DNA from 3 places in the Kosakonia radicincitans DSM 16656 genome. Region 2 is predicted to be linked to each of the others. Evidence: predicted binding sites of a transcription regulator. Region 2 holds the regulator's gene; each other region holds the start of a gene.
The links. Region 2 encodes sigma-54, which starts transcription at its own class of promoters, with help from an activator protein. Its sites were predicted from a motif close to GTTGGCACANNTTTCGCTNT; they were not measured.

Region 1: a site for sigma-54 is predicted at 1,305-1,324, ahead of glnA (glutamate--ammonia ligase). Genes of this name have one in related genera too.
Region 3: a site for sigma-54 is predicted at 1,937-1,956, ahead of Y71_RS21350 (circularly permuted type 2 ATP-grasp protein). Genes of this name have one in related genera too.

The regions. Positions count from the first base shown of each region.
Region 1 covers NZ_CP018016.1:5,748,593-5,751,875, forward strand. Annotated here, with positions in the region: gene typA (ribosome-dependent GTPase TypA) at 1-1,033, opposite strand, end outside; gene glnA (glutamate--ammonia ligase) at 1,415-2,824, shown strand; gene glnL (nitrogen regulation protein NR(II)) at 3,095-3,283, shown strand, end outside.
Region 2 covers NZ_CP018016.1:527,302-530,584, forward strand. Annotated here, with positions in the region: gene ptsN (PTS IIA-like nitrogen regulatory protein PtsN) at 1-187, opposite strand, end outside; gene hpf (ribosome hibernation promoting factor) at 269-556, opposite strand; gene rpoN (RNA polymerase factor sigma-54) at 579-2,012, opposite strand; gene lptB (LPS export ABC transporter ATP-binding protein) at 2,061-2,786, opposite strand; gene lptA (lipopolysaccharide ABC transporter substrate-binding protein LptA) at 2,793-3,283, opposite strand, start outside.
Region 3 covers NZ_CP018016.1:4,438,088-4,441,370, reverse strand. Annotated here, with positions in the region: gene Y71_RS21355 (alpha-E domain-containing protein) at 1-465, opposite strand, end outside; gene Y71_RS21350 (circularly permuted type 2 ATP-grasp protein) at 465-1,898, opposite strand; gene Y71_RS21345 (DMT family transporter) at 2,069-2,962, opposite strand; gene gcvA (transcriptional regulator GcvA) at 3,079-3,283, shown strand, end outside.

The sequences.
Region 1 (3,283 bases), 600 kb from region 2:
GCGCAACGTTATGCACCAGCTCTTTGTTCAGGCGGTCAAGGATCTGACGTGAAGTCACGTACTTACCTTCTTTACCACAGAACGGAGAGGTGTTGACGTTGAAGAACATAGTTACGGTCGGCTCATCAACAGACAGCGCCGGCAGCGCTTCCACATTCTGCGGGTCGCAGATGGTGTCGGAGATGTTCAGTTCGCCCAGACCGGTGATCGCGATGATATCGCCAGCTTCAGCGATTTCGCTGTCGATACGTTCCAGACCCAGATGGGTCAGTACCTTACCGACTTTACCGTTGCGGGTTTTGCCTTCGCTATCAATGATAGTAACCTGCTGATTCGGCTTCACTTTACCGCGTTTGATACGACCAATACCGATAACACCAACGTAGTTGTTGTAGTCGAGCTGGGAGATCTGCATTTGCAGGGTCCCGTCGAGATCAACGTTCGGTGCCGGTACATGGTCAACAATCGCCTGATACAGCGGGGTCATGTCTTCAGCCATGTCTTCATGGTCCATACCCGCGATACCGTTCAACGCAGAAGCGTAAACGATCGGGAAGTCCAGCTGTTCGTCGGTCGCGTCGAGGTTAACGAACAGATCGAAGACCTGATCAACAACCCAGTCCGGACGCGCGCCAGGACGGTCAACTTTGTTGATTACCACAATCGGCTTGAGGCCATGGGCAAATGCTTTTTTGGTCACGAAGCGCGTTTGCGGCATCGGGCCGTCAAACGCATCAACCACCAGCAGCACGGAATCGACCATGGACATCACACGCTCAACTTCGCCACCGAAGTCGGCGTGCCCAGGGGTATCAACGATGTTGATACGGTAATCATTCCATTTGATAGCGGTGTTTTTCGCGAGGATGGTAATCCCACGCTCTTTCTCCAAATCGTTGGAGTCCATCACACGCTCTTGAGTTTCAGCACGTTCGTCGAACGTACCGGATTGCTGCAGCAGCTTGTCAACCAGGGTTGTTTTACCATGGTCAACGTGAGCAATGATGGCGATGTTACGCAGATTTTCGATCACAACTTTGCCTCAGGCATTAGAAATAGCGCGTTATTGTACACGTATTAATCGAAGGACAAAACAGGATCACAAACATCCTCCGCAAACAAGTATTGCAGAGTTGCTTTGTGATCGCTTTCACGGAGCGTTAAAAGGGCCGCCAACAAAAAATTGCACCAATACGGTGCTTAATGTTCACACGAAAGCACTATATTGGTGCAACTTAACCATCATGGTGCAGCCCTTTTGCACTATACCGGGCATAATAACGCCTTTTGAGGGGCATTTAAAAGTTGGCATAGATTTCGCTTTATCTATTTTACGGCAACTACGCCAGGTTTCACGCAGTATTTGAAGACCTCGTTACCACGACGACAATGACAAATCCGGGAGAGTTTAAGTATGTCCGCTGAACACGTTTTGACGATGCTGAATGAGCACGAAGTGAAGTTTGTTGATCTGCGCTTCACCGATACCAAAGGTAAAGAACAGCACGTCACTATCCCAGCCCATCAGGTTAATGCTGACTTCTTTGAAGAAGGCAAAATGTTTGATGGTTCTTCGATTGGTGGCTGGAAAGGCATCAACGAATCAGACATGGTGCTGATGCCGGACGCGACTACCGCTGTCATTGACCCGTTCTACGAAGAAACAACGCTGATCATCCGTTGCGATATCCTCGAACCAGGCACCATGCAGGGTTACGACCGCGACCCGCGTTCCATCGCAAAACGCGCTGAAGAGTACCTGCGTTCTACCGGTCTGGCAGACACCGTTCTGTTTGGGCCTGAGCCGGAATTCTTCCTGTTCGACGACGTTCGTTTCGGCAGCTCCATTTCCGGTTCCAGCGTTGCTATCGATGATATCGAAGGCGCATGGAACACCTCCACCAAATACGAAGGTGGTAACAAAGGTCACCGTCCGGCTGTTAAAGGCGGTTACTTCCCGGTTCCGCCGGTTGATTCATCACAGGATTTGCGTTCCACCATGTGTCTGGTGATGGAAGAAATGGGCCTGGTTGTTGAAGCTCACCACCACGAAGTGGCAACGGCTGGTCAGAACGAAGTGGCTACCCGCTTCAACACCATGACCAAAAAAGCGGACGAAATTCAGATCTACAAATATGTGGTACATAACGTTGCTCACCGCTTCGGTAAAACCGCGACCTTTATGCCGAAACCAATGTTCGGTGATAACGGTTCCGGTATGCACTGCCACATGTCCCTGTCCAAGAACGGCACTAACCTGTTCTCTGGCGACAAATACGCAGGCCTGTCTGAAATGGCGCTGTACTACATCGGCGGCGTAATCAAACACGCTAAAGCTATCAACGCCCTGTCTAACCCGACCACCAACTCCTACAAACGTCTGGTCCCGGGTTATGAAGCGCCGGTAATGCTGGCTTACTCTGCCCGTAACCGTTCTGCTTCTATCCGTATTCCGGTCGTTGCCTCTCCGAAAGCACGTCGTATCGAAGTGCGCTTCCCGGATCCGGCGGCTAACCCGTACCTGTGCTTCGCAGCACTGATGATGGCCGGTCTGGATGGTATTAAAAACAAAATCCACCCGGGCGAAGCAATGGACAAAAACCTGTATGACCTGCCGCCGGAAGAAGCGAAAGAGATCCCGCAGGTTGCAGGCTCTCTGGAAGAAGCGCTCAACGCGCTGGATGCTGACCGCGAGTTCCTGACAGCCGGTGGCGTGTTCACCGACGACGCTATCGATGCTTACATCGCGCTGCGTCTGGAAGAGAACGACCGCGTTCGCATGACGCCGCACCCGGTAGAGTTCGAACTGTACTACAGCGTTTAATCGTATTACTGAAGATCCAACGGATTTCGCGTTGCAGCAAGGCGGCAACCGAATGAATCCCGATGAGCTTAGTCTACTAAGTGATTCGGGTGAATGAGGGCAGCCAACACCGCTGTAACGTGAAAGACGTTAGGATATTTTGTTGCCGTGGAACTTTTAGCCCATCCCTGGATGGGCTTTTTTCTCCACCAACACTCTGTTCTGACGCATTTTTTACCTATAAAAAGCTATACTGCACTAAATTAGTGCATATCTCCGGGAGACTGCTAAATGGCAAGTGGCGCGCTGCCCGATGCTGGGCAGATCCTCAATTCTTTGATCAACAGTATCTTACTGGTTGATGACGAACTGGCGGTGCATTACGCCAACCCTGCGGCACAGCAATTGCTGGCGCAGAGTTCGCGTAAATTATTCGGCACACCGCTGCCTGAACTGCTGAGCTACTTTTCACTGAATATC
Region 2 (3,283 bases):
TACTGCCCATCTTCTCACGCGTAAGAATGGCTTCGAAAACGACCTGTGGCGGCAGGCCAAGCTGTTTTGCCGCCAGTTCACTGATGATTTCCAGAGCACGTTTTTTGCTCTGGCAGTGAACGCCGCTACGTGTACATTCCTGGTTAAGGACATTGCTCAGTTGAAGAGCGGAATCGTTATTCATCATAATTTCACCTAAGCGCCGTCAGAGCCACGCACCCTACCGGGTTGCGGTAGGGTGCAACGCGCCAAACGAACGCCCGGACAATTAGTGTTGTTTCAGTTTATCTTTATGTTTCGTGAGCTGCCGCGACAGTTTATCGATCAAACCGTCGATGGCAGCGTACATATCCTGTCCTTCCGCGCTGGCATGCAACTCGCCTCCATTAACATGCAGGGTTGCATCCGAGGTATGGATCACTTTCTCCACTTTCAACACAATATAGACCTGATTAATCCTTTCGAAATACTGCTCAAGCTTGGCAAATTTGCTGTTCACAAATTCACGTAAGGCATCAGTGATTTCGACGTTTTGTCCTGTGATGTTAAGCTGCATAGTGTCTTCCTTATCGGTTGGGTCACACCAGCTGTTTACGCTGGTTAGACGGCGGAATGGATAAAGACTCTCGATACTTCGCAACGGTACGCCGCGCTACCATAATTCCTTGATCGGAAAGGAGCGTCGTCAGCTTACTGTCGCTCAGTGGTTTTGCAGGGTTTTCTGCGGCGATTAATTTCTTAACCAGTGCGCGAATGGCTGTTGACGAGGCTTCGCCGCCGCCTTCCGTATTCACATGGCTGGAGAAGAAATACTTCAGTTCAAAAATGCCGCGAGGACTGTGCAGGTACTTCTGCGTTGTCACACGGGAAATCGTGGACTCGTGCATTTCGACGGCCTGAGCGATATCCGCCAGCACCATCGGTTTCATAAACTCTTCGCCCTGTTCAAAGAATGCCTGCTGCTGCTCGACGATGCAGCGGCTGACGCGCAATAGCGTGTCATTACGGCTTTCAAGGCTTTTGATCAGCCACTTCGCTTCCTGCAAATTACTGCGGATAAACTGGGTGTCGGCGTCATTGCGCGCGCCGCCGCCCATTGAAGCGTAGTGCTGGTTGATTTGCAGACGCGGAATGCTGTCGGAGTTCAGTTCTACCGTCCAGCGCCCGTTGTGCTTACGCACCAGCACATCCGGGATGACATATTCTGGTTCACCGGTCTGGATCGACTGGCCGGGGCGCGGATCCAGCGACTGGATCAGATTTACTGCTTCTTTCAGCACATCCTCTTTAAGACGTGTGACGCGCATGAGAGAGCGGAAATCATGGTTAGCGAGCAGATCAAGGTGATCGCTGATAATCAGGCGAGCCTCTTCACACCAGGGCGTATCTTTCGCGAATTGGGACAGTTGGATCAACAGGCAGTCGCGCAGATCGCGCGCAGCGACGCCAACCGGATCGAAACGCTGAACGCGCTTTAATACCGCTTCAACTTCATCGAGACCGATTTCTTCATCGCCCATGCTTTCCAGCACATCCTCAAGCGACACGGTAAGGTAGCCGGTCTCATCGACAGCATCGACAATAGAGGTTGCGATTGCGCGATCGGTATCGGAAAACGGCGTTAACTCTACCTGCCACATCAGGTAATCCTGAAGAGACTGTGTCGTTTCACCCTGATAAATCGGCAGTTCGTCATCAATATAATCGTGGCTGCTGCCGGAAGGCGTTCCGGCGGTATAAATCTCATCCCAGCTGGCGTCCAGCGGCAGCTCTTCAGGCATCTCTTTCTGTTCGAGCGCGTCTACAGTATCCAGGCCTTCATTTTCCTGGGTTTGTTGGCTATCCACTTCTTCATGAAGATCGGCTTGTTCCAGCAATGGGTTACTCTCCAGCGCTTGCTGAAGTTCCTGCTGAAGTTCTAACGTAGACAGCTGCAACAGACGGATAGCCTGTTGCAGTTGCGGCGTCATAGCTAGCTGTTGGCTAAGCCTTAATTGCAAACCTTGCTTCATATTCAGAGCAGCACTCTCCGCCAAAATACCTCAATAAACTCTACCCTATCAGAGTCTGAAGTCTTCCCCAAGATATACGCGCTTAACGTGTTCGTCTTCAAGGATTTGCTGCGGTGTACCATGAGCAATTAAATGCCCCTGGCTGACGATATAAGCACGTTCACACACCGCCAGCGTTTCGCGAACATTGTGATCAGTAATTAACACGCCTAACCCACTGTCACGTAAGTGTTCAATGATGCGTTTGATGTCGATAACCGAAATAGGATCGACGCCCGCAAAGGGTTCATCCAGCAAGATAAATTTAGGATTTGCCGCCAGTGCGCGCGCAATTTCAACGCGGCGACGTTCACCACCGGAAAGGGACTGTCCCATATTGTCGCGCAGATGCTCAATATGGAACTCTTCCATCAACTCGTTAGCGCGATCCTCGCGCTGTTCGGAAGTCAGATCGTCACGGATCTGAAGCACCGCCATCAGGTTGTCGTACACGCTCAAACGACGAAAAATAGACGCTTCCTGCGGCAAATAACCGATGCCGCGACGTGCGCGCGCATGCAGTGGCAGTAAGCTGATATCGTCGTCATCAATAATGATATTGCCCGCGTCACGCGGAACAATCCCGACCACCATATAGAAGGTGGTCGTTTTCCCTGCGCCGTTAGGGCCAAGTAGCCCAACAATTTCGCCAGAGTTAACGGTCAGGCTGACGTCTTCAACCACGCGGCGACCCTTATAGGCTTTCGCGAGATTCTTTGCAGTTAATGTTGCCATAACGAATTAGTTACTCTTCTTAGGAGCCGGGGTTTGGGTGTTGCCCTTGTCCTGCAACTGCGACGGCACCAGTACGGTGGTGACGCGTTTACCTTTGTCGCTGAACGCCTGCATTTTCTGCTCTTTCACCAGGTAGGTGATCTTGTCGCCTGTGATGTTGCTGTCCAGCTGCTCGAGATAGGCCTTACCGGTCAGCACGACAAAATCTTTTTCCAGCTCGTAGTGCATCTGTAAAGCGTGGCCTTTCACCGGTTTGCCGTTGTCCTGCATCTGATAAAACGTAGCCGGGTTGCCATAACCATCAATGATCTCTTTGCCTTGCTGGCCGCCCGGACGCGTCACCACCACTTTATCGGCGTTGATTTTAATGGTTCCCTGCGTCACCACGACATTGCCGGTGAAGGTGACAATATTGCCCTGCATATCCAGCGACTGCTGATCGGAGTCGATATGGATCGGCTGTTCGGTATCACCGGTCACGGCAAAAGCCGGAAGCG
Region 3 (3,283 bases), 1.9 Mb from region 2:
GTTGCGCAACAACGTGCCGAACATCGCGCCTCGAAACAGATGCGAGCGCTCTTTTACCCAGTCAAAAAAGGTATCAATACCGATTTTATCCACCCCGGACTGACGCAGATTGCGGATGTCGATACGCGTGGTGTTGATGCACTCCCACACTTCTGACGACAGGCTGCCGCGTACCGCGTGGGCATTATTCCACGCCATTTCAATACAGCTATAAATGCTGCTCGGGTTGTGGCTATCAAGGGCGAAGAAGTTCAGCAGGTTGTTCATGGAAAAGCGGGCGTAACGCTGCTGAAACAGCTCATGGGAAAAGGTGAGATTGAGCGGCAGCGCCAAATCGTGTTGCTGCTGGCGGTGGCGCGGCATCATTGACAGCTTCCAGGTAACATCCAGCACCCGGGCAAAGCTCTCTGCCCGCTCCAGGTAGCGGGCCATCCAGTACAGTTCGCTGGCTGTGCGGCTTAGCATCATTCATCCTCCTCCATCACCCAGGTATCTTTGGTGCCGCCGCCCTGCGACGAGTTCACCACCAGCGAACCTTCGTTCAGCGCCACGCGCGTCAGGCCGCCCGGCACCAGGCGAACCTCTTCGCCAGAGAGCACAAACGGGCGCAGATCGATATGGCGCGGCGCCAGCCCCTCTTCGACAAAGGTCGGGCAGGTGGAGAGCGCCAGCGTCTCCTGGCCAATATAGTTGCCGGGGTTCGCCAGCAGCCGCTTGCGGAAATCCTCAATCTGCTGGCGGGTCGATTTCGGGCCGACCAGCATGCCGTACCCGCCCGCACCGTGAACCTCTTTCACTACCATGCTGTCGAGATGGGCGAGCACATAGTTAAGATCGTCGGGCTTGCGGCACTGCCAGGTGGCGATATTGCCGAGAATCGGCTCCTCGCTGAGGTAGAAGCGGATCATGTCCGGCACATAGGGGTAAATGGATTTATCATCGGCCACGCCGGTGCCAATCGCGTTCGCCAGCACCACGCCGCCCGACCGGTAGACCGACAGCAGGCCCGGAACACCGAGCATCGAATCGGCGCGAAACGCCAGCGGATCGAGAAACGCATCGTCAATGCGGCGGTAGATGACATCCACCCGGCACGGGCCTTCAGTGGTGCGCATATAGACCGCGCCGCCTTTGACGAACAAGTCGGCGCTTTCTACCAGCTCAACACCCATCTGCTGTGCCAGAAAACTGTGCTCAAAATAGGCGCTGTTAAAACGCCCTGGCGTCATCACCACCACCGTGGGATCGTCCACCGGGGTACTTTCACGCAGGGTTTGCAGCAGGTAACCGGGGTAGCGCTCCACCGGCGCAATATGCTGGCTGGCGAAGAGATCCGGGTAGAGGCGCATCATCATCTTGCGGTTCTCCAGCATATAGGAGACGCCGGACGGAGTGCGCAGGTTATCTTCCAGCACGTAATAGCGGCCATCGCTGTTACGTACCATGTCGATACCGGTGATGTGAGCGTAAATATTGTTATGCAGATCCACGCCCTGCATGCAGGGCTGGTACTGCTCGTTCGCCAGAACCTGCTCGCGCGGAACAATACCGGCGTTAAGGATATTTTGCTGATGGTAGATATCGTACAGGAAAGCGTTCAGCGCTTTGACGCGCTGGCGGATGCCTTGATCGAGAGTGCGCCACTCATGGGCCGGGATAATTCTCGGTACGCTGTCAAAGGGGATCAGGCGTTCGGTGCCTCCCTCTTCACCATAAACGTTGAAGGTAATGCCCACCCGGTGAAATAACAGTTCTGCCTGTTCTTTCTTTTGATGGATGGCGTGCTGGTCGGTCTGTTGAAGCCACTGCCACCAGGCATCGTAATGCTGGCGTTGACTGCCCTCTGCGCTGAGCATCTCATCGTAGTAAGGTGCTGTCGGAAGCGTTATTTTTATCATTGTCATCCCCTGCATTGCGCGTGTGAAGATTCTGTAAAAATGCAGAAAGCATGCCAGCATGGCTGGCAATGCGTTTTCGTGGTGAGTACAGGCGCAAATGCACCATTTTGAGGCGAAGCGCAGCGGCAGCGCGCTAAAGTGGTGTGAAGATAAGCGTAGCAGAACCTGTGCTAACGGCGTTTCGCGGCCGTCGGGCTGACCACCAGCCATACTGCCAGGCAGACAATCAGCGCGCCGATAAGAAACCCACCGTTCAGCGTTTCGCCCAGCACGAGGTAGCCCCACAGCACGGCAAACGGCGGGATAAGAAAGGTAACAGTCAGGCTGCGCAGCGGCCCGATATCGGCAATCAGGCGAAAATAGAGAATATACGCCACGGCGGTGCAGAGCAGGCCGACTGCCAGCACGCAGGCCCACACTGACGGCTGCGCCCAGTTGATGGTTGCGCCGCTGCTAATCGACCAAGCGCAGAACGGCAGCAAAAATAGCGTGGCGCCCGCCTGGCTGCCGAAGGCGACCAGCGTCGGATCCAGCCCGCCGCGCGCCGTTATCCAGTTGCGGGTGAGAAAACCGGCAACGCCATAACAGCCGGTCGCCACCAGGCACGCCGCCACGCCAGCGGCGACCTCCTGCACGTTGCGCATTTCACCGAGCGTGGTAATCGTCAAAATCCCCACCAGCCCGAGTACCACGCCCGCCCACTTTTTCCCGCTCAGGTGTTCGCCAAAAAACGCCACGCCCGCCAGCGCGCCCATCAACGGCGTGGTGGCATTGAGAACAGCGGAATACCCGGCAGGCAGCCAACGCGCGGCCAGGCAGTACATCAAAAACGGCAGCCCGGAGTTAATCACTCCAAGCAGCAGGGCCGCGCGCAGCTTACCGGAAAACTGAAACGTATGGCGAAATAGCGCCAGCAGTGCCGCCAGGCCAAGAAAGCCAAACAGCACGCGGAGAAAAGCGGTGTTAATGGCACCGAATTCCGGTGCGGCAATCCGCATAAACAGAAAGCTCGCGCCCCAGATGGCCGCCAGCATCATTAATCTCAGGTAATCAATGGCCCGCATTGTGCAACTCCTTGTGTTGCGTTTTTAACTAAAAATGTTTTACCCCGGTGGCATCAGGCTGACAAACCAGCATTTTTGCTACAGTTTAGTTGCACTTAATTATGCGGAGAGCCGCGATGACCCTACCGCCCCTGCAGGCGTTAATCTGTTTTGCTACCGTCGCCCGACATATGAGTATGAAAGCGGCGGCCGAGGAGTTATGCATTACCGCCAGTGCCGTGAGCCAGCAAATCGCCAGGCTTGAGGCGTGGCTGAATGTCCGGTTGTTTATGCGCGGGCCGCGCTTTCTGGCGCTGACGGCGGAAGGGCACATTTACCTGC